Regions from separate parts of the Fusibacter sp. A1 genome, predicted to be linked through region 1. Evidence: a T-box and tRNA genes for the amino acid it is inferred to sense, from the RefSeq annotation. Region 1 holds a T-box; the other holds one or more tRNA genes.
The links. The T-box of region 1 lies ahead of argS (arginine--tRNA ligase). A T-box ahead of a tRNA ligase gene usually reads a tRNA of that ligase, here a tRNA-Arg.

Region 1 (15,952 bases):
GCTTGTGACCATCAGACAGGACCGATTCGTCATCCCTGTCAAGTCGGAGCACAAGTCGCATATCAAAGGTCTAGTGCACGACCAGTCGGCAAGTGGAGCCACTTTTTATATCGAACCGATGGAAATTGTTGAACTCAACAATCAGCTCAGAGAACTCGGTATCGACGAGCAAAGGGAAATCGAAAGAATTCTTTTAGAACTGACAGGCATGGTGGCAGAGCATGTCGATGCGATCAGAAGCACCTATGAGGCGCTTGTGCATTTGGATTTTGTTTTTGCAAAAGCCAAGCTGTCGGTGAAGATGAGAGCGGTCGAGCCTGTGTTAAGCGAGACGCCCTACATAAGAATCAAAAACGGAAAACATCCTCTTATACCGAGCGATGAGGTAGTACCGACCAACTTCTATCTGGGAGACAGTTTTGAATCCCTACTGATCACAGGTCCCAACACCGGGGGTAAGACGGTAACGATAAAAACGGTCGGACTGTTTTCGCTTATGTATCAGAGCGGACTACACGTTCCTGCCGACCACGGAACCACCATGCCGATTTTAAGCGCAGTCTATGCGGATATCGGCGATGAACAGTCTATCGAGCAAAGTCTGTCGACTTTCTCATCGCATATGACCAACATCGTGGATATTCTGGACCATGTCAGTCCTAACTGTCTGGTTCTATTTGACGAACTCGGAGCCGGTACCGATCCAACTGAGGGGGCGGCGCTAGCCATGGCCATATTGAAGTATGTAAAGGCCTGCGGAGCGTTAAGTGTTGCAACTACCCACTATTCTGAATTAAAACAATTTGCGCTCACCAACGAAGGTTTTGAAAACGCGTCGGTGGAGTTTGATGTGGAGACGTTGTCGCCGACCTATCGTCTTTTGATCGGTGTGCCAGGAAAATCAAACGCATTTGAAATAAGCAGAAAGCTGGGTTTAAACCATCATATAATCGAGAGTGCGGGCCACTTTATCGATAACGACAGCATCGAATTTGAAGAGATCCTACATGCTATCGAGGAAAATCGTAAAGCCTCCGAATCGGATAGGGATACGGCTATCAGACTGAGGATGGACGCTGAAAAATTAAAAGAACGTATGGAAAAGGCAGAGCATAAGATCAGGGACCAAAGGGACAAGGTACTAAGAGAAGCGAAGCTTGAAGCCAAAGGCTTATTGAAAGCAGCCAAAGACGAAGCGGACACCTTGGTCAAAGAGATCAGATCCATGAAGTCGGCGACCAACATAGATAATAAGCGACTCGACGAAATCAGAAAAAATTTGAAGTCGAAGTCGGATCAGATGAACACAGGGCTGATGATCGGCGACCAGATGAACGGCGATGTGCCAGATTCCTTTAAGCTCGGTCAAAGCGTTATGGTCACGACGCTCGGTCAAAAGGGCGCCATTGTGGAGCTGCCGGATGACAAGAACATGGTCCAGGTGCAAGTGGGCATCATGCGCATGAGTGTGAAGGTAGACGATTTACGTACTATAGAGGAGCCAAAGGCTGCCATCAAAAAAAGCATCTATTCTCCTGCAAAAGGCAAGGCCAAGGGAGAACGTGCGATAAAAAGCACATCGATAAGAAATGAAGTGGACCTTAGAGGCCAAAACCTAGATGAGGCGATGATGGCGCTTGACAAGTATCTGGATAACGCGATGCTTTCGAGCCTCGAACAGGTGACAGTCATCCACGGTGTGGGAACTGGCGTCTTGAAGAAAGGCTTGACGGAGTTTATGCGAAAGCATCCTCATGTCAAGTCGCAAAGACCTGGCGCATACGGCGAAGGTGGAGCGGGTGTAACGATTGTGGAGCTGAAATAGGTCTGAATATGTTCATGTATTGTTCATAACTGCCTAGTAAACTCATTTTATGAGAGGTAAGAATGATGACAAAAAAGAATGTAGCTCCGTATATCATAGGAATCAATGTACTGGTATTTGTGATCATGTTTATCACAGATCCGTCAATCAGCTCAACGACACTGATTAATTTTGGTGCCAAGTTCAATTACCATATCGTCGAGGGACAGTGGTGGAGATTTGTAACTGCGATGTTCCTGCATCTGGATTTCATGCATATCCTGTTCAACATGGCCGCGCTCTTTATTTTAAGCAGGCCCCTTGAGCACTTGTTTGGCAAAGTGAAGTTCATCGCAATCTACATGCTGTCGGGCATTGGTGGTGTAGCACTTAGTTTCGCCTTTAACAACAGCCTGTCCGCTGGGGCCTCAGGAGCCATTTTCGGCCTTCTTGGAGCACACCTGTACCTATATTTTAGAAACAAGGACGCCTACCGTATGATCTTCGGGTATGACTTCCTGCTACTGATAGGAATCAACCTTGTCTATGGCTTTGTCAATCCGGGTATCGACAATCTCGGACATCTGGGCGGACTGTTTGCAGGCTTTGGAGCAGCCCACCTGCTTGGGATAAATAAGGAACCGATCAACATGAAAAAGGGACTTGCCGTCTTCTTGAGCATCTTCATCGCCATGTCGTCTTCTGTTGTGATCAAGTACAACCAGTATACGGGATCTGCCAACTACTACTACGTAAAAGTGATCGATCTGGCGTCTAAGGGGCAAAACGATGAGGCGATCGCCGCCTTGATAGAAGGCTACACGCTTCATCCTAGCAGTCCTGAACTGCAAAAGTTGATAGAAAGCTTGCAGTAGTTTTAATTTTATGGTATAGTGTTTTACTGAAAAGAATAAAAAAATGCTTTGATGAAGAGAGTAGATTAGGTTTAAGTTTTAGCGAGATGAGGATGGTGTGAGCTCATTACGGCACTTAATTGAAGCGCACTTCTGAGCTTTTGGTTGAACGGTTTAGGACTTAAGTTTTAAATTGTAGATCAAATGGTAACTCACCATTATTGAGTTTGAGTGGATGGATTTTTCATCAACGAGAGTGGTAACGCGGGTATTGACTCGTCTCTTATTTTAGAGACGAGTCTTTTATATTTTTGAGGAGAGTGAAAATATGTTATCTTTTAAACATGAAATTGCGAACAAATTGGCAACAGTCATTACGGATTTGACCGTGGAAGAATTGGTGGATACGCTCGAAATTCCAAAACATGACGACATGGGTGATTATGCTTTTCCGTGCTTCAAGCTTTCTAAGATCTTTAGAAAAGCGCCGCCGATGATCGCCACAGAACTTGCCGGTCAGCTCAATGACGAGTTGTTCGAGTCGGTGGCTCCTGCAGGCGGATACATCAACTTCAAGATCAGCCCTGCCATTTATGCGAAGGTCGTCCTTGAAGCGGTTGAAAATCAGGGAGAAAACTACGGTCACAGTACCATGGGTGAAGGAAAGAAAGTCATCGTCGAATATTCGTCGATCAATATCGCAAAACCTTTCCATATGGGACATATCAGAAGTACGATGATCGGTCATTCACTTAACCGTATCTACAAGGCGCTAGGCTTTGACACGGTTTCGATCAACCATCTGGGCGACTACGGCACGCAGTTCGGTAAACTGATTGTCGCATACAAGCTATGGGGCGACAAAGATGCGATCGAGGCTGATCCGATACCGGAACTGCTGAAAATCTATATCAGATTCCATGATGAAGCGGAGTCAAAACCTGAAATGGATGACGAAGCCCGTGCGTGGTTTACAAAACTTGAAAACAAAGATGAGGAAGCGGTCGCTTTATGGACATGGTTCAGAGAAGTGTCTTTAAAAGAGTTTATGAGAGTGTACAAGATGCTTGGCGTCGAGTTTGACTCTTTAGCAGGCGAATCCTTCTATTCGGACAAGATGGATGAAGTGCTTGATATCCTTAGAAGCAACAAGGTGCTTAAAAAATCAGACGGCGCAGAAATCGTAGATCTTGAACCCTACGGTATGCCACCAGCCCTGATCACTAAAAAGGACGGCTCAACGCTCTACATGACTAGAGACCTTGCAGCTGCCATCTACAGAAAAAGAACTTATGATTTTTACAAGAATATCTATGTGGTAGCCTACCAACAGGACCTTCACTTTAAACAGTGGTTCAAGGTGCTTGAATTGATGAAGCAGGACTATGCAAAGGATTGTATCCACGTCAACTTCGGTATGGTCTCACTAGAAGAAGGAACGCTGTCAACCAGAAAAGGCAGAGTGGTCTTCCTTGAGGATGTGCTTAAAAAGGCGACTCAAATGGCACTAGAAGTCATCGACGAGAAGAACCCGACCCTAGATAACAAGGAAGAGGTCGCTAAAGAGATCGGTATAGGCGCTGTTGTCTTCCAGGAGCTGTTTAACAACCGTATCAAGGACTATACCTTCTCTTGGTCTAAAGCGATGGCATTTGAAGGCGAGACGGGACCATATGTTCAGTATGCCCATGCAAGAGCGAACACGCTTATTGAAAAAGCCGGTACAGTCGATGCGTCTAAGCCTGTCGATTACAGCCTGCTGTCTGATGAAGCATCGAACGCGCTGATTCGTTCACTTTATCAGTTCCCACAAAGCGTTATCGATGCGATGGAAGCCAACGAGCCGTCAAGAGTGACTAGATATGTGGTAGGTCTTGCACAGGATTTCAACAAGTTCTATCAAGTCAACCATATCAACGTAGAAGATGAGGCGCTAAAACTTGCCAGACTATCCCTAGTAAAGGCGACAAAGCAGACAATCAAAAACGCCCTTTACCTTATCGGTATCAGCGCGCCAGAAAAGATGTAATGAAAGATAAGATTAAAAGTTCGAGCAGGTGCTCGAGCTTTTTTTTATTCCTAGTGCAAACGGTTGCACTATCGGTTATAATAGTACTAGATTAAACCACAAGGGGGAAACGATGAAACGATATTTAACATGGATTTTAGTTATTGCAATGCTTGTAAGCTTTATACCTGCTCAACCTGTCTTTGCTGACGGGGATGAAACGCTCACCATCCACTACCTGCGACCCGAAGCCGATTACGAGGGCTGGACAGTATGGTTATGGGCGGAAGGTGGAGAAGGAAAAGCCTACGAATTTGAAGGCGCCGACGAAGACGGAGCCTATTTTACTACTGAAATCGATACGGATGCGCAAAAATACGGCTACATCATTCGATTCGGCGAATGGGAAAAGAAAGACGTCGATGCCGATCAGTTCATCGATGTGACAAAAGAGACCAACATCTACATAACAAGCGGCGTTAAGGGATATACTGCATCTGAAACCACGACTGGCGATATCGTCGTGGGATCAGAACAGACACTAGTGCGCGTCCACTACCACAGATACGACAAGGCCTATGACGGGTGGAACCTTTGGATGTGGCCGGAAGGCGGAGAAGGTGCCGCTTATCCCTTTACAGGCAGTGACGATTTTGGCGTCTATGCGGATGTGACCATCCCGGGCACCAAGGATCTTAGTCAGATCGGAATCATCGTTCGATTCGGCGAATGGGAAGCAAAGGATATCGAAGAAGACCGTTACTTGAAGATAGCCAAGACTAACGAAGAGGGAATTCTAGAAGCCTTCCTGGTGCAGGCTGACGAGAAAATCTATTATGACCTAAGCAAAATCGACACGACCCCTAAGGTGATGAAGGCTCAGTGGACGGACTTCAACCTTCTTGAGCTGGAGACGTCGATCCTACTGCCTGAGGATGTCAGCACGCTAAAGCCTCAAGTGACGGACCATTTTGGAAACAACTTGGATATACTATCGGCGCTAAGGTCTGCTGACCAGAAATTGCTGCTTGAGGTCGGTTCGCCAATCGATATGGGTAGCGCCTATACCGTGCTCCTAAACGAGTATCAGGTAAGTGACACGAATACGACATCGCTGTTCGACACAGACGCCTTTAACGAGCAGTTCGAGTACGACGGAGCGCTAGGAGCGCTTTATGACAGTGAGCAGACAGAATTCGTACTTTGGGCTCCTACGGCTCAACAAGTACGCTTAAATCTTTACCAGTCAGGTCACAACGACGATCTGATCGAATCCATTCCTCTTGAAAAGGGGTTGAAGGGAACATGGCTTGCTGCGGTGCCCGGTGACATGCACGGCATCTACTATACGTATTCTGTAACAGTCGGCACAAGCACAAACGAAGCGGTGGACCCTTACGCGCAGGCGGTAGGCGTCAACGGCGACAGGGGTATGGTGATCGACCAAAAACGTGCGGAACCGGAGAACTGGCAGGATGACAAGCGTCCTGCGATAGTGTCAAAAGACGATGCCATCGTTTATGAGGCGCACATCAGGGATTTGTCTTCCAGTGACAGCTCCGACATCAAGCAAAAGGGAAAGTTTGTAGGACTGACTGAAACAGGAACGGCAACGAAATTTGGTGACGCCACAGGCCTTGACCATTTGGTCGATCTTGGAATCACCCACCTTCAGCTGTTACCTATCTTTGACTACAACAGCCTGGACGAGACAAAAGGCTTTGATGCGGGCTTTAACTGGGGTTATGACCCGAAGAACTACAATGCTCCGGAAGGAACCTATGCCACAAACGCCTATGACGGTGTGGTAAGGGTGAAAGAGTTAAAAAGCATGGTACAGGCGCTTCACAATAAGGATATCAGAATCATTATGGATGTGGTCTACAACCATACCGCGCTCAGCACCGGATCGAACTTTGAAAAGATCGTGCCCGGCTATTATTATAGAAGCGTCGCAGGCACATTCTCAAACGGTTCGGGTTGCGGCAATGAAACCGCATCGGAACGTGCGATGATGAGAAAGTTCATCATCGATTCCACAGCCTACTGGACAAACACCTACCATCTGGACGGATTCAGGTTCGACCTGATGGGGCTTCACGATATAGAGACCATGAATCTAGTGGCTGACAATCTAATGAATATTGACGATTCCATTCTTGTCTACGGAGAAGGCTGGACTGGCGGAAGCACACCGCTTTTAGAATCTATGAGGCTTGTAAAGGTCAATGCCGAATCAGCACCTAAGATCGGTGTGTTCAACGACGATGTCAGAGACGGTATAAAGGGTCATGTGTTTACAGATACTGAACCCGGCTTTGTCAACGGCGGGAAAGGTTTTGAAGAAAGCGTTAAATTCGGTGTGGTCGGTGCCATCCAGCACGATCAGATCAACAACATGGCCGTAATGTATGCAAAGGTGCCTTATGCCAGCTCACCGCTGCAATCCGTCAACTACGTGTCGGCACATGACAACTTGACACTTAGGGACAAACTGGCGGCTACCCTTCCTGATGCGACAGAGGACGAGTTAAAGTCCATGCAGATGCTCGCCAATGGAATCGTCCTAACCTCGCAGGGATTACCGTTTTTACACGCTGGCGTGGATTTCATGCGTACAAAAGATGGTGATGCCAACTCCTACAAATCACCAGATGCAGTCAACCAGCTAAACTGGAACGACAAAGACAAGTACAAGGACGTGTATGAGTTCTATAAGTCGATGATTGCCTTTAGAAAAGAACACCCCGCATTCAGCCTTGGCGATGCGGATCTAGTAAGAGAACACGTCGTCTTTTACGGTACTGAAGCTTTACCGCTTGAAGAGAAAAACGTAGTCGCTTTTCTGATCACAGATCACGCGGGTGGAGACGTGGCTGGCACGATCTTTGTCGCGTATAACGCGAATAGGACGCCTGTATCCATAGACTTACCTGCAGGTAAATGGTCGATGGATGTCTACGGAAGCGATATCGACAAAAAACCGATGAACGAATCCTTTAACGCGATCGATGTTCCTGCCATCGGCATGGTCGTACTGACATCACAAGAGGTGTTAAAGCCTCAGATAATTCAGGAGGATGAAACAGAAGAGTTACCATCAGATGGTGAGCCGATTCCAGAAGAAGAGGATAATACGGCGATCTACATCAACGTCGGACTACTTATGATCGCTGCTGTAGCAGGCGTTTGGTGGGTAAGAAAGAATAAGAAGAATTAGGAAATAATTAGACATAATTAAGACCTCAGGAGTGATTCTGAGGTCTTTTTACGCGTTTTGTCAAGAGAGGAATTATATTAAGTTTATCTTAAATAGAGTTGGAAGCATGGATTTTTAGTAAAATAGTATTGATGGCAAGGCATTCTATGAGCCACTAATAGGGAGCAGCATGAAGAAAAAACTACTGATGATAACACCAGAAAATAAGGAAATCAACGCTTTTAGAAAAAGGCAGTTCAATAATTTTGTTCAACTCACAATGCCCTATCTAGCTGCATATGTCGATGAAGACCAATATGAGATCACATTGGTGGATGAATACAATCAAAAAATTCCATATGAGAAGACGTTTGACCTGATAGCCATAACTGTAAATACACCCAATGCCATACACTGTTATGAAATGGCTAGGCGACTGATGGGGAATGGAAGCAAAATAGTGCTTGGTGGACCGCATGCCACATTGCTGCCGTTTGAAGCTCAGCAGTACTGCGATTTCATCTTAATTGGTGAAGGAGAAGAAATCTGGCCTAGGTTTTTAAACGATTTTTATCATGACAGGGCAAAAGAATCTTATGAATGCACTGAGACCCCTTCGCTGAGCAAGATTCCGGATGCAAGAAGGGACCTGATCACAGGACGCTATCTGACAAAAGGTGCGGTCTTCGCTTCAAGGGGCTGTACACACCACTGTGCGTACTGCAATCTTAAGCAGATCTACTGCAAGGAATACAGAACGCGGCCGATTGATGAAGTCATTAAAGAAATTGAACACATCAAAAGCAAGTATTTTGTTTTTTGGGACGACGACTTCTGGGGTGACACCGACCATGCAAAAAAGCTGATGGTCGAACTTATAAAGCTTAATAAGAAGTGGGCGGCACAAGTCACGCTAGATACCTGCATTGATGATTCACTATTAAAACTCGCCAAGGAATCCGGATGTATGTACTTGTTTTTAGGGATAGAATCATTTTCTACCCAAGGACTAACTAGTGTGAACAAGACCTTTAACCGAGTCGAAGATTACGAAGCAATTATTAAAAAAATCCACAATGCGGGCATTGCGATACAGGCTGGCATCATCTTCGGCTTTGACACGGATGACAAGGACGTTTTTAAAAGAACGCTTGAAGCATGCGAGAACCTAGGCATCGATGGAGCCACAGTCAGCATATTGACACCCTTTCCACGGACTCCGCTTCATAAGAAATTATTGGACGAGGGCAGACTAAAAGACGTAGACTGGAGCCACTACAATGCCAAAACCAGAGTGACTTATCTACCAAAAAATATGACTGAAGAGGAACTACTGGAAGGTTTCATGTGGTTTAGGAAAAAATTCTACTCCTTTGGGTCAATCATAAAGCGGCTTAAAGTGTCAAAAACCAATATAATTCATAATCTGATTATCAATATTGGATATAAGATTTCTAGGTGAGTTCAATTATCATTGGAGATTCATACTAAGCGATAGACCATGTATTAGTATTGGAATGTCACCGCTGTGTTTAGGAGTCTGATTTGAAGGGTAGAGGTTGTTTACAAGATGTTCATGTATAATCCATAGATTGATTTAGTGTGGCCTCACAGTTCATAGAAAGAGCAAAAATAACCATGGGGGTGATAGGGTGGAAAGGTTATTATTCAAGTTTAAACGTTTCTTTTTCAGTAAGAGAAAGCTGGTTCTATTCTACTTTATGGCTTTTTTAATTCCTATAGCTATTATCTTGATTGCATTCAATCGTTTGGAGGTTTATCCTTTTGGAGATAAGTCGCTTCTTTCCTTTGATTTTTGGGCACAGTATTTCCCAATGATGTCTCAGAAACACTTCAATAAACTGAACTTTATATCAAATGCTCATACTTGGAATGGTGCGATGGGGAATAATATATATGCCCAAAACGTCTATTACACTGCAAGTCCTTTAAATGCACTTCTTTTACTTGTTCAACGTGATTATTTGATTCAGGCCGTTGATTATATCATTCTTCTTAGGTATGGTTTGGCTTCTGTCACTTTTTTATTCTTTCTCAATGACAAGTACAAAAAAGTCAATGCTGCAATGGTAGCTGTAGCTATTACATATGCCTTATCATCCTATGCCTTGGCCTACATTCATCAACCGATGTGGCAAGATTCATATGTATTATTACCCTTGTTAGTAGTAGGATTGACAAGACTTGTACGTGAGAACAAGGTCTTGTTTTATATTGGGACATTAACACTAACCATTTATACGAACTTCTATATCGCTTTCAGTGTTTCAATATTTATAGCATTATACTTTGTGGTTCTCATGGTTATCAATTTGGAACAATTCGACCTGAACGAAGTGAAAGCAAAAGTAAAGATTTTTGGTGTTTCATCATTAATTTCAGGTGGATTGAATGCTTTTATGATTCTTCCAGTAGTGATAGCGGTGAATCAAACGATTCAGGGAACAGGTGGATTCCCAAAACCTATGCGGTTTTATGACTCTGCAGTAGATTACTTAAGTCATCTACTGCCTTATACTGAACTGACGAATCAAAGTGGGATTCCCAATATTTATAGTGGTACTTTAATTTTGATTTGCATACCTATTTATTTTACTTTAAGGAATATTAAGTTGAAGGAAAGGGTTGCACACGCAGCCTTGCTTTTAGTTTTGTATCTTTCTCTCAACTTAAATGTGCTCGACTATGTGTGGCACGGATTCCATATCCCAGATAATTTTGTTGGGAGATGGTCTTTTGTTTTTTCCTTTTTAGTTCTAATACTAGCGTATGAAGTAATTGAGCATATGTCATACATCGAAACAAGGGTACTGATCATTATCTACATAAATAGCATAATTGTACTGAGCATATTCCATGAAATACGTGAGAGTTTAAAAATACAAGCTAAATCTGTCTTGATGACGGCAGTGATAATTACTCTTTTTGTGATCCTATTCCTGTCTAGCAGGTTCTTCATATTCAACAACAAAAAAAAGAGTGTGCAACTACTTATCGCTCTACTCATTATTACGAATCAAACGCGTATAACTCCTGATCTATTGGAAAGAGATGGACATACTAGTGGTATTGAATTATATAATCGGAATAATGAGTCAATGAGCATTATAAGAAACTTATATGATGATGAAGAAGAATTCTATCGAATGGAGATGGCTGATATGTGGACATTTAACCCCTCTCAGTTATATCAATACAAAGGGATTACCATGTATACTTCCATGATGCGCGGGGATGCTTACGAGTTTTTCAAGAAATATGGTAATGGAAATTATGGCTATAATAAAAGTAGTATATTTTATGAACCCTACTCACCTGTGTTTAATTCTTTGATGGGAATTAAGTATATAACGAAAAGAGATGGCGTTTTTGATGCGCCTTACTTTGAAAAGATTTATCATATTGGAACAACAACTGTCTATAAGAACAATAGGGTTCTTCCGGTAGCGTTTATGATGCATAAATCAAAATTTAATCTCCAGACCTCAGAGCTCTACCATCTTGAAAATCAAAATAAATTGATTAGATATTTGGCAGATATCGAAGAAGATGTTTTTGAGAGAATTGAGTTTGATACGACTGAGGTTGTAAATGCAGAAGTTGACACTGAGTTAGCTTGGGAATCCAATTACTATACAAGGGTGGATCAAAGTCAACCAATCGTGTTTAATTATGTCTATTCACCAAGGGACGGGGAATATTTATATCTTGATGATAATTTTAGAGCGGGCAAGATAACCGTTACCATAGGTGAGGAAGTTCACACAGAGGATATTTCATTTAATCAGTATATCTACCTTGGTGAACAAGATGAAGGAGTACCTGTAAATATATCAATAGAGGTAGATAATATTAATCTTGGCCTATACGGGATTCATCTATACAAATACAACCTAGAGGCCTTAGAAGGGGCGTTTAATAAGTTAATGGAAACTCCTGCTCAGAACATTCATTATGACGAATCAAGTTTGAACTTTACAATAGATGCAAGAAAATCAGGAATACTTTATACATCGGTACCAGCGGATGAGGGGTGGAGAGTTAAGATAGATGGTGAAGTTGTAAAGCCAATAATAATTGACAATTACTTGATCGGTTTAATAATGCCTGCGGGTAAACATACTGTAGAAATGTCATATTGGGTACCAGGATTATTGGAAGGTGGTATAATATCTTTGTTATCAATGATTGGGTTTCTCTTTTTCATGAGGCATTTGCTTTCGCACAAAGCCAATGAAGGGGTGGAACTTGTCGTATCACTTGAAGAACTTGATAATTGAGAGCGTGTAAACGTAGGGAATATAATCGCTGTTTGGTTTTGGACCATATTTTTTGACATATTCACAAGATGCAACAATTAGTTTGAGTAAGAAAGTTACTCAAACTTTTTTGGTTCTTTAGCAGAACTGCGAGAAACTTGTAATGTGCCTTCGTATCCTCTTTTGGTGAAACTATACTGAAGATATTCTGCTGCATGCTGATAGTTATCTAAAGTGGGTATTTAAAACAGGAATGGGTAATAACTAAGTATAATCGGATGGGTTTTTAACGCAGTTTTGTGTTAAACCAGTAGTGATACGGCAGTCCAGCTGAAATTGGAGGTCAACATGAAAACTAAACTGATCATTGCATTTGTTGCATTAGCGGCAATAGGAGGGGGCATATTCTACTTTTTAACCACAGGCAACATCGGAGAGAAGTACAATACGGTTGAAGTGAAACGCACTGAAGTCGAGAAATACGTTCAGGATACGGGAAGGATCAGTTCTGAAAACATCAGAAGGTATTTCGGAAGTGGTCTTATGCGTGTCGAGGAAATGACTTTGACGCTTGGAGCTTCTGTTAAAAAGGGCGAGTTGCTCGTCAAGTATGAGGATTCTCTTGATCTTGAGATGCAAAAGGTTGAAAAGCAGATGGAAGCCTTGAGTGCCGCCTACGATGAGGCTGTGTCTGGTACGGCTTCAGAGAGTGTCAGCAGTGCCAGTGTGGAAGTGGCTAGAATTAAAAACTTGATTGAAACAGCGACAAAGACGAAGCAGAGAACTGAAGCCCTTTACAATAGCGGTGTGGCATCTCTTGCGGAGCTTGAGCAGGTCGTGAATAATGTGGAACAGCTTCAGAGCAGCCTGAAAATCGCGCAAAACACCTATAATCAGCTTGCAAAAGGTGTTTCGAAAAATATTAGGGAACGATACGAGGCGGAACTTGAGGTGCTTCATTTAACGCTTGAATCTCTCCAAAACAGGAGAGAGGATTATGTCATTTATGCCGATGTCGACGGAATTGTCACAGAACTGAATACCTTCGTAGGGGATATTCCTGCTCCTGGCATCATGATCATTGAGATTCAGGACCCTACTGAAAAGGTCGTTCTGGTTGACTTTATGGTGGAGGACGCAATCAATATCAGACCTGATGCCAAGGCGGTGGTTAAGGACCTTAACCTTGGCCTCGACATTGGTGACCTAAAAGTTGACTTTGTTTATCCAAAGGCTTTTGTAACCTTGTCGGAGCTTGGTGTTAGAGAGAACCGGCAGACTGTTGAGATCGATCTGCCTGAATCCGCTGCGAACCTTGCCTTTGGACTTGAGGTAGAGACGCTTGTGATCACCGAAGAGACTAGAGTTCTACTTATGGTACCTGTAGGTGCGGTCTTTACAGAAAGTTCAAAGCAGTACGTGAATGTGCTTGAAGACGGTGACCTTGTGGAAAGAGAAATCAAAACCGGTATTGAAGTGGACGGCAACATCGAGGTGATCGTTGGGCTGGAAGAAGGAGAACTGGTCTTGCAGAATTATCAAGAAGATTAGGTTTGAGTAGAATAGATGGATGAAAGGATGAGTAAGATGATAAAAGTCAAAAATCTGTACCATTCATATAGTAATGATGATAATTTTGCAGTGGATGATGTGAACTTTGAAATAAAAAAAGGTGAGATATTTGGATTTTTAGGTCCGTCGGGCGCTGGAAAATCGACGACCCAGAACATTCTTGTCGGACTTTTGGAACTTCAAAAAGGCGAGGTCGAGGTCGCAGGATATGATGTTAAGCACATCAAGAACAAGATGTTCAACAAAATCGGCATGTCCTTCGAGCAGTCCAATGTCTATAACAAGATGTCGGGCCTTGAAAATCTTGAGTTCTACAGAAAACTATTCGATGTGGAGACAAAAGACCCCATGGAACTGATTAAACTTGTGGGACTTGATGGAAAGGAAAACATCAAGGCAGGAAAGTATTCAAAAGGAATGAAGCACAGGCTGACCTTCGCAAGGTCCATGATCAACAATCCTGAGATGTGGTTCCTCGACGAGCCGACAACAGGACTTGACCCTGCGATCGCATCTCAAATAAAGGATATCATCAAGAAGGAGAACGAAAAAGGTGTAACGATATTTCTTACGACCCATAACATGTACATCGCCGACGAACTCTGCGACAGGGTAGCGTTTATTGTCGATGGGAAGATCAGATTGGTTGATTCGCCAAAAGCGCTGAAACTGAAATACGGTGAAAAGCTGGTGGAAGTCGAGTATTTCAAAGATGGACAACTCCTTAAGGATACCTTTTCCACTGTAGTTAAAGAGGAAAAGGAAAGGCTCGCTGAAGTGGTCCTTAACTGCGAGATTCAAACGATGCATACTAAGGAAGCCACTCTAGAGGAAATATTCATCAAGGTTACAGGAAGGGGTCTGGTGTAAATGAAACTCTGGTACAGTTTTGCAAAAGAGCTGAGCCTATCTTCAAAAAGCTGGTACTTCTATATCGAACTGGGGATGGCCGTCGTCATACTCTTGATTCTCATTTTTGTAGTCCCGGAGGAATTTGACGCCAAGGGCAAGGAATATTTCTACCTTGATTTGCCTCAGGTCGTCACAGATAGATTTACCAAAGATCTGCTTGATGAGGATCTTGACGAGACGGTAGAACAGGTTGAAGTTGAAGCAGACAAGCAGATGTTTTCGGCATCGCTTTACGAAACCGAAGAATCGAAGATCTACCTGCTGGATAGCATGGAAGCCTTGGATGCCTTTTCAAATGCCGAAAGGGTGATAGGGATTCACGTTCATGTAAATGAGGAAAATCAGATCGTTTTCACCTACTACCTGCAGGGATATGAAACGCAAAAGCTTCAAAATCTACTTCTCGTTTACCATAATAGGCTGGCCGGACATGATGTTATAGAGGAGTATTCCGACAACATTGCAGTCAGACGTCTTTATCAGGATATAGAGCCACTGTCTGATAGACAGAACATGATTCCCGTATTCTTGACTTTCAATGGAAGTCTGATGAGTCTGTTCATTATTGCAGCTTATATCTTCCTTGACAAGAATGAGGGAATCATTAAGGCATACGCGATAACCGCATCTTCTGTGTGGCATTACCTGCTGAGTAAGATCGGTGTTATCATCGTGACAAGTATCGTGACGAGCCTGATCATCACCGTACCGCTCATGGGGCTTCAGCCCAACTACCTTATGATGCTTTTGTTTATCCTATGTTCCGGTATTTTTGCCGCCTCGCTTGGATTGTTTCTTACAAGTTTTTATAAGGATATCGTCGAAGCCTTTGGAGCCATGTACATTGTCATCATGATTATGATCATGCCCAATATCTCTTACTTTACTCCAAGCTGGGATCCTGACTGGGTCAAAATCATCCCGAGCTATGTCATGCTGCAAAGTTTTAAGGAACTTATTTCTGTGGGTGGAAATATGACCTATGTCGCAGTCGCATCCTTGGGTTTTGCGGTATTGGGTCTTGATATTTTCATTCTTGCAACATATAGATTTAAAAGAACAATGGCCCTGTGAAGGAGTGTTATGAAATGATTAAAAAAATATTCTTAATATTTCAGAGGGATTTAAAGACAAGTGTAAGAAATTTCATTACCTTGTACATCATTGTCGTTCCAGTGATTTTCGCTATAATGATCAATGTCTTCTCGCCTGGTATCAATGACACGACGGTTGAGATTTTGTTGCTCGAAGGAGAGAATCCCCAGCAAAGCGAATACCTCATGCAGTTTGCTAAGGTTGAATTACTGGAAACCCTTGATGATA
Region 2 (15,952 bases), on a different contig from region 1:
CATAGGCGTTATTTTCAGTAATTAAAGTAATAATTTCACTATTATTCATTTCACTTGTAATTCCATAGTCTAAAAGCGTATTCTGATCATAGAGAATATTCAAAACTGCTTTTACTGAAGTACCAGCTTTAATTCCTTTGGGGCATATCCAATCATCAATTAAGTACAATTCGTTTGATTTTAAGACATAATCATTTAGCATAGTTATGTTATCATACGGCTTAGTATAGCTTAAAATAAGACCACTATCTCCACTAATATACACATCATCTGGATAGCCATACTTTTCAGAGATTTCTTTGATGTCCTTACTAAAATCATCCAATTCAACTACTTTAAATTCCTTTCGTGCTTCCAAACGTCCAATTTCGAAATAATCCGATTTTAAGGAATCCACGTCTATATGAGCAATAAACCTATATGTATCATCAATAATGAACTCATAGACCGAGCTGTTATGATTGCGGATCATAGTTGCCAATTCGTCATCAGCTGTCAAATCAGTTGCTCCCAATGTGACTAGCTCCAGAGGTAATCCATATTTTTTACTTATATCAATTATACTCTCCCCAACTTCAATCTGATATGGAGCCTGATATAAAGACTTATATATATTAATAAAGGCTAATTCTTCTTCAATAAAAGCAAGTCGTAAACCATCAAAGTCATATACTACAACTCCCATTGCTTTTTCACTCTTCAATGGCTCACCTAATAGTTTAAATACTTCCTCTCTAGACGTTGTAAAGTTTAAACCTTGTTCTCCGACTTTTATCTTATTTGAATCAAGCAGATTTGAGGTGATGTTTTCGTTCTTGTTAGATGAAGTTTCTACTGGATTTTCAGATTCAACCTCTGTTTCTAGTACAGTAGTAATCGGAGTAGTCTGATTTTTTTGAGATTCTGTAGTTAGTGTTTCATTGGGATTATGCAGATTACTTGCGCAACCAACAAGTAATGTTGAAACAATTAATACCATAGTACTTACTTTATACCTCATGCGATCTCCTTTTCCTGTAAAATGAAAAGAGTCACTTCAAACGCTATAAACGTTGACGTGACTCTCTTAAATGTGGTGCGGCATGAGGGATTCGAACCCCCGACCAATAGGTTCGAAGCCTACTACTCTATCCAGCTGAGCTAATACCGCATATATGATTGTATGATTCAAATTTACTTTTTTCTAATTTTGCTTCTCACATAAGAGGTTAGGCACCTCTTCGGAATAACAAAATACGTTATCCTTGCCGGTGGGGCGCTACGAATGGAAAGAATTCGTAGACGAAGCCTACTACTCTATCCAGCTGAGCTAATACCGCGTATTGAATTTTTTGTACTACTGAATAGTACTAGTCCATTCTAACTCAATTTACACTTCTTGTGAAGTGGTTATATGAATGTTTTCTGTATTTTGAATGGTTTTCACTGTGTTTACCAGGGCTGTGATGATTTCTGGGTAGGTTAGGTTTGGTGGGAGCTCGTCGAAGAGGCTCACTTGTTCCATTTCGTGTTGGAGCTGCTCGTCAAATGTGCTGATTTGGGCTTTGAATAGTCTTCCAGTTGAGATTTCACCGTCTCTTTCGACGCCGTAATCGCAAAAAGGCTCTATGATAAAGTCTTTCGCACCCGATTCTTCTATCAGTTCCCTAGACCCTGTATCGTTGATGTCTTCTCCTGGCTCTCTAGTGCCGCCTGGCAGCTCGTAGGTGTTTCTGTCCTTATGATGTACCAGGACTAGCTTATCGCCTTTAAACGCCACTGTCACAGCGTATAGATATCCGTTTGTCTTGAATGTTCCAAGTGGTCGGAAGTGGATCTTCATTTTTGGTGGGCTCCTTTGGGGTTGGGTGTGTACGTAATTACTATTTTAACATATCAATTGGATTACGAGGTTTATGAGTAATAAAAGAATTCTATCTACTTACAGATTCGGGAATAAAGGACATATTATCCTCCGTGAACAAAATACGTTCACTTTCAGGATTCACGAATAAAATACATTCGTGATGTTTGCACAAACAAATATCATTGCAATAAAAAAAGACAACTCGCAATGAGTTGTCTTTTTTATTGCTTGGTGATCCATCCGCGACTCGAACGCGGGACACCCTGATTAAAAGTCAGATGCTCTACCGACTGAGCTAATGGACCAAGTTTATTGTGCTGCCTCGTTACGACAACTATGCTATAGTACTATATATAAACCTGTTTGTAAAGGGTTTTTAAGTAATTCATTATTCTGACTATTTCATGGGTCTGATACCCTGTAAATGATGGGGGTAAACAGGGAAATTGGGAGTTGTTGAGAAGTCGATTTAAATGCGAATGATCTATCTTGGTTAATATGGCAGTTGATGACTTTTATATCTATTTAGATTCACGATTTGGGATTTCCATCCTCCGTGAACAAAATACGTTCACTTTCAGGATTCACGAATAAGAAACATTCGTGATGTTTGGCACAAACAAATATCATTGCAATAAAAAAAGACAACTCGTATGAGTTGTCTTTTTTATTGCTTGGTGATCCATCCGCGACTCGAACGCGGGACACCCTGATTAAAAGTCAGATGCTCTACCGACTGAGCTAATGGACCACTTGGCTGGGGATACAGGATTTGAACCTGTGAATGCCGCCGTCAAAGGGCGGTGCCTTACCGCTTGGCGAATCCCCAAAGGATAATGGGGCGACTGATGGGATTTGAACCCACGCATGCAGGAGTCACAATCCTGTGTCTTAACCACTTGACTACAATCGCCACATATTGGCGTGCCAACAGGGATTCGAACCCCGGACCTACGGCTTAGAAGGCCGTTGCTCTATCCAGCTGAGCTATTGGCACAGATGTAAAAAGTAAAAATGGAGCGGGTGATGGGAATCGAACCCACGTGGCCAGCTTGGAAGGCTGGAGCTCTACCATTGAGCTACACCCGCAGTTAAGAGGAAAAATGGTCGGAGTGAAAGGATTCGAACCTTCGACCCCCTGGTCCCAAACCAGGTGCGCTACCAAGCTGCGCTACACTCCGTCTTAGCTGACGAAAATAATTATATTACACAAAGTACCCTTTCGTCAACGCTTTTTCCTAAGTTTTTTTCGTTTTTTTACGATACTCGAATTCACCGAAGTGTCTGAACATTCCATCTATCTTGTAGTTATTCCAATAGCTCGTGTCTAACGATCTCAACTCCGCTTTCGTCGATTTTCATTATTGAATATCCTCGGGCGCTTCCGGGCATTGGAAAGGTCAAACTGCCCGGATTATGGAGCCACATGCCATTTAAATCTTCTGTCATGGGAAAATGAGTATGTCCAAAAAGAACGATATCCGCTCCAATTTCTTCGCCTTTATAGCATAAATTCATCAAATTTATTTTTACATTGTAGCGATGCCCATGTGTCATCAATACCTTTTTTCCATGGTCTTCAATCAAAATCTCTGATTTTCCAAAATCTTTGCTGTCGCAGTTCCCTCTGATGACATAGAAAATCAGGTTAGGATTTTGTGAAAGGTAGTGAATATCCTCGGCATGATCTCCCAGATGAATCACCGCATCCACTGAATCCAGTTCCTTGTCCAAAAGGGAGATATGTTCTTCAGAGCCATGGGAATCTGACAGAATCAGATACCTCATGCACGCACCTCTAGTTCTTTCTTCATCAAAGTCAGCGCCTTGGCCCTATGCGAAATCTTATTTTTTATGACCGGTCCCAGTTCGGCATAGGTCTTCTCGTACTCTGTCACATAAAAGAGCGGGTCATAACCGAAGCCGCCTTCGCCTTTTAGCTCTTCTATGATGAATCCGTGCGCTTCGCCCCTTGTAGTGAACGCCTCGCCTTGTGGTGTGGCATAGGCCATGACACAGACGAACTTGGCTCCTCTGCCCTCTTTAGGTACGTCAGCTAGCTCTTTAAGCAGTTTGTCGTTATTCGTCTTAGACGTCGCATCAACCCCTGAGAACCGCGCCGAATAGACCCCTGGCGCACCACCGAGAGCGTCTACCATAAGGCCTGAATCGTCAGCAAGCACCGGAGTGTTCGCAAGCACGGCTATTTCCTTCGCCTTTTTCAAGGCATTGTGTTCGAATGTGTCACCGTCTTCTATAACGTCTACTTCTCCCAAATCGACATCATCCATCGATAGGACCGTTATTCCAAGGGGTTCAAGCATCTCACGCACTTCTTTGAGTTTGTTTTTATTCTGTGTTGCCATTAGTATCTGCTTCATTATTCCTCCAAAGCCCTGTTTTGAGCTTCAATCAGTTCTGCAATTCCTTTTTCAGCCAAGTCATATAGGGCATTAAGTTCTTTTCTTGTATAAGGTCTTTCCTCACCGGTGCCTTGTAGTTCGACCACCTCACCCAAATGATTCATGATCACATTCATATCAACCGCTGCCGATGAGTCTTCAACGTAGCATAGGTCTAGCATCGGCTGTTCGTTTACGATGCCCACGCTGATTGCGGCAAGTTGACTGGTAATGGGGCTTATCTCAAGTAGTCCATCTGCTATCAAGCTGTTGACGGCATCCTTAAGTGCGACGAATCCGCCTGTGATCGCAGCTGTTCTTGTGCCTCCGTCTGCCTGCAAAACGTCACAGTCGATCCATATCGTTCTCTCTCCAAGTAGTTCCAGGTTCACTACCGAGCGAAGGCTTCTACCGATCAGACGTTGAATTTCCATGGTACGGCCATCTACTTTTCCACGGCTGGATTCACGGATTTTTCTAGTGTGTGTTGAAGAAGGAAGCATGCTGTATTCGGCTGTTACCCAACCCTTTCCTTGCCCCTTTAAAAACGGTGGCACTTTTTCTTCGACCGTAGCGGTGCACAGCACTTTTGTGTCTCCCATCGCGATCAGGACAGATCCTCTAGGATGCTTCGTATACCCTCTTGTTATCGTCACCGGTCTAAGTTCGTCATTTATTCTTCCATCGAATCTATTCATTGATTTCTCCTTTAGTTCGTATCCTTCGCGGTTTTATGGCTCCTTTGCTGTTAAGCCTCTTACTATTCTACCATAGACTCATAAAAATGAGGTTCAAGAATTACTCTTGAACCTCAGGTCATTAAAATATGTATAAACCTTTCTGTTCACTTGATTTTCATGAGCATCAGAGCGACATCGTCAGTGAATTCGGACTGATGCGACTTGTGTATCATGTGAAAAGCATAGAATATCTCTTCTAAGAAATCATCAGGTTGGGTGTCAAGGGAATGCTTTAGCCTTCTTGAAAGCGAGAGGACTTTTTCCCAGCCTGTAAAATCACCCTTATCACCAGAACAGAACAATCCGTCGGTATATAAGAAGATCAGATCGCCTGCCGCGACTTTTATCTCTTTTGTCTCAAATGTGACGTCATCCATCATTCCCACAAGAAAACCGTTTTCTCTGATTTCCTCGAACTCCTGCTTCGCATGGTGGTAGATCAGCGGATAAGGCTGACCTGCATTGGCAAAGGACAATACTCCGTTTTCAATACACCCGACAAATGCGGTAAAGACAAAATAATTCAGGTGTCCAGAGAAATCAAAGATCTCGAACACGGAATGATTGATGTCTTCAAGAATCTCATGGGGTTTGATACCCGGTTTTTCAATGCTTTTTCGATATAGGATCTTAACCATTGAAGAAGCCATCCCTGCCGCTATGCCGTGGCCGGTGACATCCGCAATCATAAAATGCGTTTTGCCGTCAATTTCGACACAATCGAAAAAGTCGCCTCCGATGCCAAGGGATGGATGGTACTTGATAAATAGCTCGACCTCACTTAACATTCGGGATTTTGGCAACATGATATTGGCGAAGGTGTTCGCATTTTTAAGTTCATCGTTGATTTTTCGGTTAAGTTCTGCGATGGTCCTTGTCTGTTCATACACTAAAAGCGCGTTTTTTGCCTTGAGGGGCAAGATGATTTTCATGTCGTTTGGGGACAGCGGTTTTGTAAAATAGTCGATCGCACCCTCTTTGAGCGTATTCTCAATCGACTTGATCTCGGTTATGGCGGAATTGACGATAACCGGTATGTCGCTTATCTTAGGATTCTTTTTAATGAGCTTAAGCACTTGATATCCATCGATTACGGGCATGATAAGATCTAGGATAATCAAATCCACGGTAGTATGTTCAAGTATGTCCATGACCTCTTGACCATTTATCGCTTCTACGAATTCAAGGTTATCCAGACTTTGAGAGAGTATTTTTTTGACTAAGACGCGGTTCATCGTCGCGTCGTCTGCGATCAGAACACAATATGCCATAACAACACTTCCTATTTCGTTAAGCTTCCATTTCGAAGAATTGATCTAGTTTCATTAATTTGAAAAGACTTTGAACGTCTTGGCTTGCTCCGACCACTCTGAACAATTTGCCTTCATCCTTTACGCGCTTATATAGTCCTATGACAAAGGTGACGCCAACCGAATCGATATTTTCCGTATTTACTAGATCAAGTACTAGTTCGTCCATCGAGTTACTGTTTTTTAGATTGTCATCTACCTCGTCGTTGAACACCGGTACGTTGTTTGCAGTTAAATCGTCGTTGAGTACTAGTCTGACACTTGTTCCATCTACATGCTTTTCCATCGTTCAGCCTCCTGATCTAATTCAAGCGTAACCGTCACCTTATTGCCTTCGATCATCACACCGAATGCCATTTCCTGAATGGTCATGTATCCTCGGTTTCGCTCTCTGAGTAGTTTGTCGTCAGCTATGTGAAACGGATTACAGGTGAAGTCGATTCCTTCCCCTTCATCCGAAATAACAAAGGATAGCCCTTTTTGGGAGCAATCCACTTCACAAGACACCATTTTATTTTTGTCAAACTCGTTACCGTGCTCTACAGCGTTATTGAGCATTTCCCTCAGCATAAAACTAATTTTAAAAAGAACTGTCTTGTTATCCAGCCCACACTTATCTTTTAAGGCGTCGATAATCCTATGTACAGCGCCATCGACAGCAACAAACGTTGATTCAATTTTGTTTTGATAGATGACCATATCGATCCGCTCCTTAAAAGTAAAATAAGCTGGCCTATATCAGAGAAATACCCCAATAAGACCAGCTTACACATTAATCTTCCAAGTAACGGACTAAACCCTTCATCAGACCTTCGACGATAGAATCGAGATAGGTATCGTCGTTTAAGCTTCTGAGTTCGTTCGCATTTGTAAGGAATCCGATTTCAGCAAGTACAGCAGGCATCAGTGTTTCTCTGATCACCACAAGCTTTGATCGTTCGATAACCCCTCTACTCTTAGCGCCAGTCGCTTTGACCAGCTCACTTTGAAGCAAGGTCGCCATGACTTTGGAGTTTCGACTGTCATCGACATAAAGCATTTCAACGCCTGAGGCACTTGAATTTTGCGCCGCGTTGACATGGATTGAAACGAATGCGTCCGCACCAAGTTCGTTTGCGATAGAAGCCCTGTCGTACAAGCCGACATAGGTGTCATAATCGCGCGTATAATAGACTTTGAACCCGAGTCCTTCCAGCTGCTTTCCGAGCAGCAGTGTGGCCTTTAGAACAAGATCCTTCTCTTTTGTCTTATCGATCGGACTGACAGCTCCGGGGTCCTTACCGCCGTGACCTGCGTCGATAACGATCAGCTTATTGGTGTTGTTGAGTTCCTTAAGCCCTTCATTCACAAAGTTAAAGGCAATGCTTTTGCCGGATGTTTCACTTTTTACAAAATCAGTAGCTTCATTCAGCACCATCGTTACCGTATAAACACCGTTTACGAGCTTCACATCGATACTATGCATGATATGGTCATTAGGCTTCATATCAAAATCATTAAGATAGGTGAATGTTTGCGGTATGAACAGCATCAGAGTATGCTCGTCTTCCAGGTAGACCGTCTGATAGTCCACTTCGTTTATTCCTGTCAGCGTCAACTTTGAAGTTGCGATACTGTCTTTTCCGTAAGTAAAGTTGTTCAGCGGATTCCCCGCCACATAGACATAGATTTCATTGTCTACATCTTCCACATAGACATTATCAATTTTCGTGGGATCGTCAAGTGTCACCACAACTCTTGAAACGACAGCATTCGCACCATAAAATTCGGTCGCATCCAGCTGTGAATAGCTGTAGGATTCGATACCTCCCTTATTCACAGGAACAATCGAACCGGCATCACTCGCATACTTCATTTTTGAGTTGACCACATCGATAATGACTTTTCCGTTCCATGTATCCACATTATAGGCAGGCGCTTCTCCGGTTTTGATGATGACCGATTGCGCGTTGAATACCTCCTGTGTACGAATATCCTTTACCGTATTGATGAATTGAATTCGTATTTTGTTGTTCTCTTTTATGATCTCGTAGCCCTTTTTTTCGTCCATATCGATGACCACTCGAGTCGTCGGAATGGGTGTGACTTGAAATTGAGACGCCCTGACGCTGGTCAGGTATCGCTCGTGGATACCAAGATAGGAAACCCCTTTCGAGTCCACCTTGGTCTTGTCACTAAAATTGAAAGCGGCGTTTGGAATATCCAGCACCAGTTTGTTGTTCACTCCAACTGTTCCCCCATCAAGATAGAAGGAGGACACATCCACAGGTCCGGTCGTATGGATCAGCACTTCCTGAAACTTACCCGTACCGTCATAGCTGATACCCGTCACAGACTGTTTGTTCTTATTGAGCAGCACGGTTCTTGTATCGCCTATCCAGCCCACATCGAGTCCCAATTGTTCAGAAACAAATCTCGCAGGCACAAGCGTTCTATTGGTACCCTGATATGCCATCAGTTTGGCTGGAACACCGTCCGGCAGGGTATATGATTTTCCATTCACCAGGGCCTTGGCGCTGTCGATCGTCAGTACGATCTTCTTGCTGTTATAGGTAATGGTCACTTGCTTCTTATCGCCGTTCCACGCAACATCGGCTCCTAGACTTTCGCTGATCACCCTAACCGGTACAAGGGTCCTGTCCTTGCCGTTCAAATTGTATAGAATCGCAGGCACGTCGGTGATGATATCCTCGCCACCGAGCATGACGCTTACCGTCTTATAGGCTTTTTCCGTACTGGATAAGGTATCTGTTAAAAGCACCTCGTCATATTCTAAAAATTTTGATGCGAAAGATATCGGTACAGTCCCCATCACCAGGCACAAGACCAGCATCATCGTAATTATCCGTCTCATTGTCGTCTCCTCTTTAAACTTAACTTTACCCCATCGTATCGTAGTTGGTCCGACTTGTGTGCAAAGTCATCAATTTGTAAACAAATCATCCCAAAACGTCATATAGCGCGTCCCCTTCTGGAGGCGGAATTTCGAATAGTTCGCCTTCATCGTCTATGAGGCACGCATCGTCGATGATCTTACCGATCACTTGAGCGTCGACTCCCTCTTCATCAAACTTTTTCAACAGGCTTTCAGCTGTTTCTTCGCAGGCGATGATAATCAAGGAGCCGCTCGAGATCAGCCTGAGTGGATCGATATCGTAGTGGTCGCAGATCAGTGCGGTTGACGATTGTATGGGGATGGATGCCGTGTCGATGATGCAGCCTAGCCCCGACGCGTCACACAGTTCCCAAATAGCGCCTAGGAGTCCGCCTTCTGTCACATCATGCATGCCATGGATCTTAAACTTACCTGCAAGTACGCCTTCTTTTACCACACTGGTCTGATCGAGCAGTTTTTTTGCATCTGCGACCATCTCTGGACCGAACTGCGTTGTCAATTCGGCTTCTTTTTCAAAAGCGATGATCCCCGTGCCTTCCAGTCCTACTGTTTTTGTCATGATGATCACATCATCAAGAGCGATGTCACTCGTCTTTATCAGCTCACTTTTCGGTTGTTTCCCGATTGCCACCGCAGAAACGACGATCCTGTTGACCGCATCTGTGATTTCGGTGTGCCCGCCCATGATCTCCACCTGGTTCTTCTCGGCCTCTATCGCAGCCTGCGACATGACCATTTCTATCTCTTCAAGGGTCGTGCCTACCGGAGCAAGCACCGTCAACATCAGTCCAAAAGGTGCAACACCGTTGGATGCGATATCGTTCAGGTTGATGTTCACCGCCAATTTTCCGACTTCTGAAGCAGTGCCCGTGATCGGGTCGGTCGATATGATAAGCACTTCCTCACCAAAATCAACTGCGGCGCAGTCTTCCCCTACCGCTGGTCTTATCAGCACTTCGGGCCTTCTATAAGTAAGATGCTTAAACACCATTTCTTTCAATTGATTCGATGTCAATTTACCAATCATGCTTTTCTCCTTATTGAATCATATAAGCACGGCTAAAATTCCAATATCCGCTTGGTGTTTTCGACCATCCTTTTAACGTCTCTTTGACTAAGTAATTGTCTCTTCCGTAATACAGTGGGATAATAGCGACCTGATCCATCAGTATCCTTTCGGACTCATAGATAAGGGCGTCCCTCTTAAAATCAGCTAATGTGTTCGCAGTGCTGATCAGGTGATCGTATCGAACGCTTTTCCAGTTTCCGACATTGTATTCTCCATCAGCCATAAGCCTACTCAGAATCATCAGGGGGTCATCCAGTGGAAAACGCCAGTCTACAAGCGCAAGATCATAATCTCCGATGGCTAACGCATTCTGATAATCTACCCATGACATTTGGGTGATGCGAACATCGACATCCAAATTTTCTTTCCACATCATCGCAAGATAATCCACCACTTCAGAGTGCAAGGCTCCAACCGGATAGACAAGCTTAAGGGGCGGCAGGTTCTCCCCATCATGTCCGCCGTTCTCAAAAAGAGCCTTTATCCTAGTGAGCTGCGCCTCTTCAACGTTGATATCATAATCTCCTGCCACGTTTCTAAATAGGTTGCCCACCGAATCCGTCACACCTGTCGGTACCATGCCTGTGGCAGGTGATTCGCTTAGCGGCTGTGCGATGATCGAAAGTGCTGTCCTATCGATCGCAAGCGACAAGGCCTCTCTGACCCCTGCATCGCTCAAGTGTCTATTTTTTTGATTCATCGCCACAAAGATGAGCGAATTATTGTTTTTGATATGATAATCTGCATTCTTGTCCTCAAGCTCGTCAATGATCTCGGGTAAGACCACATCGATCACTGTAAACGAGTTGCCCCTGAATTTGAGGTACATGGCATTATCGTCGACGACCATTCCAACGACGATGCTGTTCAGCTTGACCTGATCAGCCATATGATACCTAGTGTTATCATGAAGCACGTAGCTTAATCCGTAATTCACTTCTACCAGCTTAAAGGGCCCGTTGGTAGCAAGTCTTGTCAAATCGGTGTACCAGGGAGCAACGCCTTCTTCGACACTATAGTTTTTGACAGGCATGAAGCATGGCAAGGTCAGCCGGTGCATGAACCCTTCAAGCTCGGCCTCCAGCCTAACTTCGAGAATCGAACTTCCTATCGCCTTGATGCCCACCTTTTGAAGCCCCGTACCGGTTGTCATGTATTCGTCGACACCCTCGATGACCTTGAAATACTGGGCGTTCCCACTGTTATTTAAAGGGTTGATCGCCCTTCGCCAGGCATATTCAAAATCGTACGCGGTCAAGGTAGAACCGTCGTCCCACTCCGTATCCTTAAGGACAAAGGTATAGACCAGACCGTCGGCAGACAGTGTGTAGCTTTCGCACAGTCCCAAAACCAGTTCATCGCCGTCATACCTGAACAGTCCCTCATAAAGCTGGCTGATCACCTGCTGTCCATAGGGGTCGGTCGTCAGTTGGGGATCAAGGGAGGTCGGTTGAGCCCCCAGGTTCCAGTCGATATTCTGAATACTCGATATCACTTCTGTCTTACTTTCACGGTTTACAGCGCTTGAAATCGGAACTTCCTCGCTTTCGCCATTTGATTCTGTCTTGGACTCCGGCGAACACGCCATAAGAAGCATCACCGCGGACAGTATCGTCAGCACCATTATGATTTTCTTCACATCGGTTCCTCCATTTATGCGGGCTTATATCCTGCATCCTCGAGTCGTTTGACAAACGTGTCTTCGTCGATCACTTTGATTCCCAACGATTCGGCTTTCACAAGTTTTGACCCCGCACTTTCACCCGCCACAAGCAGCGTGGTTTTGGCACTCACGCTTGAGCTGACTTTTCCACCAAGTGCTTCTATTATCTTACCTGCTTCGGTACGACCGAAGACAGTCAATTTGCCAGTCAATACCACAATCTCATTTTCAAACTCAAGTCTGTCGGCGATCATTTCTTCCTGGGCGTAGGTCGTATTCACACCAGCCGCGATCAACTTATCGATCTTTTCTTTTTGCATCGGGTCCCTGAAGAACTGATGCACGCTCGACGCCATTTTTTCACCGATTTCTTCGACTTCTGTCAGTACTTCAATCTCAGCAAGCATCAGCTGGTCAAGGCTTTTAAAGGTTTTTGCCAAGGTTCGTGCGGCTTTTGAACCAACAAGGGGTATCCCAAGTCCTGAAAGCAATTGATCCAAGCCGTTCGATTTTGAATCCTCAATCGCCTTTAGTAGGTTTTCTACACGCTTATCGCCCATTCTCTCAAGACCTAAAAGCAGCTCTTTCTTATCTTCTAGGCGGTACAGATCGGCGTAGTCTCTGATGAGTCCCTCATCGAGCAGCAACTCGACCACCGACTCTCCAAGACCATCGATATTCATCGCTGGCTTTGAAACGAAATGGGTGATACCCCTCTTATCTTTTGCAGGACATGTGGGATTCGGGCACTTAAGGACCACTTCGCCCTCTTCTCTGACGGTTTGAGTTTGGCAGATAGGGCATGTTGAAGGCAGTGTATAGACTTCTTCTCCACCTGTTCTCAAGTCTTTTACGACTTCGACGACTGCTGGAATCACATCGCCCGCCTTTTCGATAACGACCGTGTCTCCGATACGGATGTCCTTTTCATCGATGAAATCCTGATTATGGAGCGTCGCATAGGTGATGGTCGAACCGGCTACGAATACTGGTTCAAACTCCGCTCTAGGTGTGATTGCACCCGTACGGCCGACCTGAGCCTTGATCGCCACCACTTTTGTGCGTACCTGTTCGGCTTTGAATTTATAGGCGACAGCCCATTTGGGTGTCCTAGTCCTCTCCCCCAGGTTATGCTGCACCTGCAGATCGTCTACTTTAAGCACCATGCCGTCAATGTCAAAGGCAAGGTCGTGTCTAGTCTTTTCTTCGATTGTGACTATCTCGTCATGGGCCTGCTTTGCGGAATTTACTACAATAAACCTCGATGTCTTGAATCCAAGATCACTTAGTAGGGTAAGCGCCTCGCTGTGGGAAGACACCGTTTCGGGTACACCATCTAAGATACCGAACACGAAAATATCAAGCGGTCTCGCCGCTGCGACTTTCGAATCAAGCTGTCTGAGTGAACCGGCCGCCGCGTTTCTTGGATTGGCGAACGTCTGCAGACCTAGGTTTTCTTGTCTCTCATTCATCGCTACAAAGTCATTTTTGCCGATGAACACCTCGCCCCGCACCGTCATGCTCAAAGGCTGAGACAGTTTTAAGGGAACCGAACGGATGGTTTTGACGTTTTTTGTGACATCCTCACCGATGCTTCCGTCGCCTCTAGTGGCAGCCCTCACAAGCAGGCCCTTCTCGTAGGTGATCGCAACGGATAGTCCGTCAATCTTATATTCAAGGACAAACGCGTTCGCGTTGACATCTTCTTTTTTCACACGTTCTTCAAACGCGACAAGATCCGATAGGTTATAGGTATTTTCAAGGCTCAAGAGCCTTACCGTGTGCTGTACCTGTTTAAACGAAGAAAGCGGCTTACCGCCCACCCTTTTAGAAGGGGAGTAATCCACTGTAAACTCGGGGTGCTCCGCCTCGATGGCGAGCAGTTCATTCATCAGCTGATCGTAATCATAATCGCTGATCGCAGGTTTGTCCAGGACATGGTAATTATGATTATGTTCCTCTATGATTCCGATTAAGTCCAAATACCTTTCAAGTGACATAAAACTTCCTTTCTATCATGCGATCCAGTATGGATTAAATTTTTAAGCACTAGTTTGATTATACCAAAAAAAGACCTGATGCGCTGTAGCAATCAGGTCTGATTATCAATTAAAATGTCCATTCACCGTTTCTAAAGAGTGTAATTCCATCGCCGTTCGTGGTATATCCTACGATCTCAAGCTCCGGTCCGCCGATCATGAAGTCCACATGGATCAACGAGGAGTTCGCTCCGCGTTCCTCAAGCACCTCACTTGTCAGTGTCGTTCCATCTTTCATCGCGTATGGATAGGCTTTGCCAAGAGCGAAATGACAGGAAGCGTTCTCGTCAAACAGGGTATTCGAGAAAATAAGACCAGACTTCGAAATCGGAGAACTATGCGGAACGAGCGCCACTTCTCCTAAGAATCTTGCGCCCTCGTCATTGTCAAGAAGCGAAGCTAATGTCTCCTTGCCCTTTTCAGCATAAAAGTCCACGACCTTTCCATCTTTAAACTCGAATCCGAATCCATCGATGACCGTTCCTCTAAGGCTAAGCGGCTTGGTGCTTTTAAGCGTTCCGTTGACCATCGACCTTTTCGGTGTCGTGAACACCTCTTCAGTAGGAATATTGGCAAAATAGCTATCACCGCCCGGGCTTACTTTTGATCCGCCCACCCATAAGTGCTCATGCGCCAGATACACCTCAAGATCGGTGCCTGGAGCCTTGAAATGAAGTTTTTCAAAGTGCTGCTGGTTTAAGAAGGTCAGGTATTTTTTTAAGTTTCCATCATGTTCATTCCACGCTTTGACAGGATCCGCCTGATCCGCCCTTACGATTTTCAGCACAGCTTCCCAAAGTGCTTTCATGCCCTCAGCCTCGTCAAAGTCGGGATAAACAAGCTTGGCCCACTCAGGAGTCGGTATCGCGACAATTGTCCGCTTTACAAGACCCTTCATCATATATTTCATCGCATCGGCCATTGCAAGCGACATCGTCTTCTGGTCAATCGCTATCCGCTCAGCAGGCACATCCTTTAACAGTTCAGGATTAGGAGACATGATGCTCATAAAGCTGTACCCTTCCTTAAAGGCCGCTTCCAAATAGTCGGTTTTAAACTTAGGCGCATATTCAAAACATGTCTCATCGCCGTAGTGGTACCTAGCGAGTGTCACCTCATCGTCTGCATACTGTACTTCGACATTGATGGCTCCAGCCTCATAGGCTTTCTTCACGACACGTCTTACAAAATCGGCGCTTTCGATGCTCGCCCTTATGATAAGTCCTTCTCCCTTTTGAAGAGAAATTCCTTGATGTACTGCTATATTTGCATAATTGTCCAGATATTGTTCAAATGACATATGGGTCTCCTTTCATCAATCCACTATGCTTAGTGGTGCGATTCCTAGCATCAGTTTTTTTATTCCCTTTTTGTCAAAGGCAATCGTAAGTTCGGCGTTTTCGCCGGCTCCTTTGACACTGATCACCATACCATCCCCAAATAGCTGATGTCTGACTTTCACACCCGCCCTAAACTCATCCGAATCGGATGCGCTCACAGGTCTTGAGGGTGTTACCGTCTTATATTTCGGTCCTATTTGAATAGGACTTGCCTCCCTTGTCGCTATCTCTCCGCTATGGCTGAAGATCAGCTCTTTTGGCATCTCATCGATGAATCTGGAAACCTTGTTGACCATGGTGCGACCAAATCGCATCCTCTGCGCCGCATGAGTCAGATGCAGTGTCTGTTCCGCCCTTGTGATTCCAACATAGCAAAGTCTTCGTTCCTCTTCGACGCCTTCATCCGTCTCCATGGTCATTTCAGATGGAAACAGCCTTTCCTCGAGTCCTACTAAAAAGACAGTTGGAAACTCGAGTCCCTTGGCGGCGTGAATCGTCATCAGAAGGATATGGCCCGATTCATCCTCTTCGATATCGTCCTGGTCGCTCAAGAGGCTTATCTCCTGCAAGTACATGTTTAGTGTGACATCATCATGCATGGATTCGTAGTTCAAGATCTGCGAGTACAGCTCGTCAATGTTCTCAAT

Region 2: it has a tRNA-Arg gene. The T-box ahead of argS (arginine--tRNA ligase) is inferred to sense a tRNA for this amino acid. The anticodon was not compared.

What each region holds. Positions count from the first base shown of each region.
Region 1 is NZ_QQWI01000005.1:96,407-112,358, forward strand. It holds gene DWB64_RS08045 (endonuclease MutS2) at 1-1,825, shown strand, start outside; gene DWB64_RS08050 (rhomboid family intramembrane serine protease) at 1,888-2,679, shown strand; T-box leader at 2,719-2,945, shown strand; gene argS (arginine--tRNA ligase) at 2,987-4,687, shown strand; gene pulA (type I pullulanase) at 4,800-7,886, shown strand; gene DWB64_RS08065 (B12-binding domain-containing radical SAM protein) at 8,056-9,327, shown strand; gene DWB64_RS08070 (YfhO family protein) at 9,518-12,166, shown strand; gene DWB64_RS08075 (efflux RND transporter periplasmic adaptor subunit) at 12,494-13,696, shown strand; gene DWB64_RS08080 (ABC transporter ATP-binding protein) at 13,733-14,587, shown strand; gene DWB64_RS08085 (ABC transporter permease) at 14,588-15,703, shown strand; gene DWB64_RS08090 (ABC transporter permease) at 15,718-15,952, shown strand, end outside.
Region 2 is NZ_QQWI01000010.1:76,859-92,810, reverse strand. It holds gene DWB64_RS14670 (hypothetical protein) at 1-1,000, opposite strand, end outside; tRNA gene DWB64_RS14665 (tRNA-Arg) at 1,074-1,150, opposite strand; gene DWB64_RS14660 (NUDIX domain-containing protein) at 1,370-1,822, opposite strand; tRNA gene DWB64_RS14655 (tRNA-Lys) at 2,076-2,151, opposite strand; tRNA gene DWB64_RS14650 (tRNA-Lys) at 2,522-2,597, opposite strand; tRNA gene DWB64_RS14645 (tRNA-Gln) at 2,601-2,675, opposite strand; tRNA gene DWB64_RS14640 (tRNA-His) at 2,684-2,759, opposite strand; tRNA gene DWB64_RS14635 (tRNA-Arg) at 2,767-2,843, opposite strand; tRNA gene DWB64_RS14630 (tRNA-Gly) at 2,862-2,935, opposite strand; tRNA gene DWB64_RS14625 (tRNA-Pro) at 2,951-3,027, opposite strand; gene DWB64_RS14620 (YfcE family phosphodiesterase) at 3,155-3,634, opposite strand; gene DWB64_RS14615 (XTP/dITP diphosphatase) at 3,631-4,227, opposite strand; gene rph (ribonuclease PH) at 4,227-4,946, opposite strand; gene DWB64_RS14605 (PP2C family protein-serine/threonine phosphatase) at 5,093-6,259, opposite strand; gene DWB64_RS14600 (STAS domain-containing protein) at 6,279-6,584, opposite strand; gene DWB64_RS14595 (ATP-binding protein) at 6,569-6,997, opposite strand; gene DWB64_RS14590 (N-acetylmuramoyl-L-alanine amidase) at 7,071-9,152, opposite strand; gene DWB64_RS14585 (AIR synthase family protein) at 9,238-10,221, opposite strand; gene DWB64_RS14580 (peptide ABC transporter substrate-binding protein) at 10,232-11,902, opposite strand; gene ligA (NAD-dependent DNA ligase LigA) at 11,917-13,926, opposite strand; gene DWB64_RS14570 (aminopeptidase) at 14,036-15,265, opposite strand; gene pcrA (DNA helicase PcrA) at 15,281-15,952, opposite strand, start outside.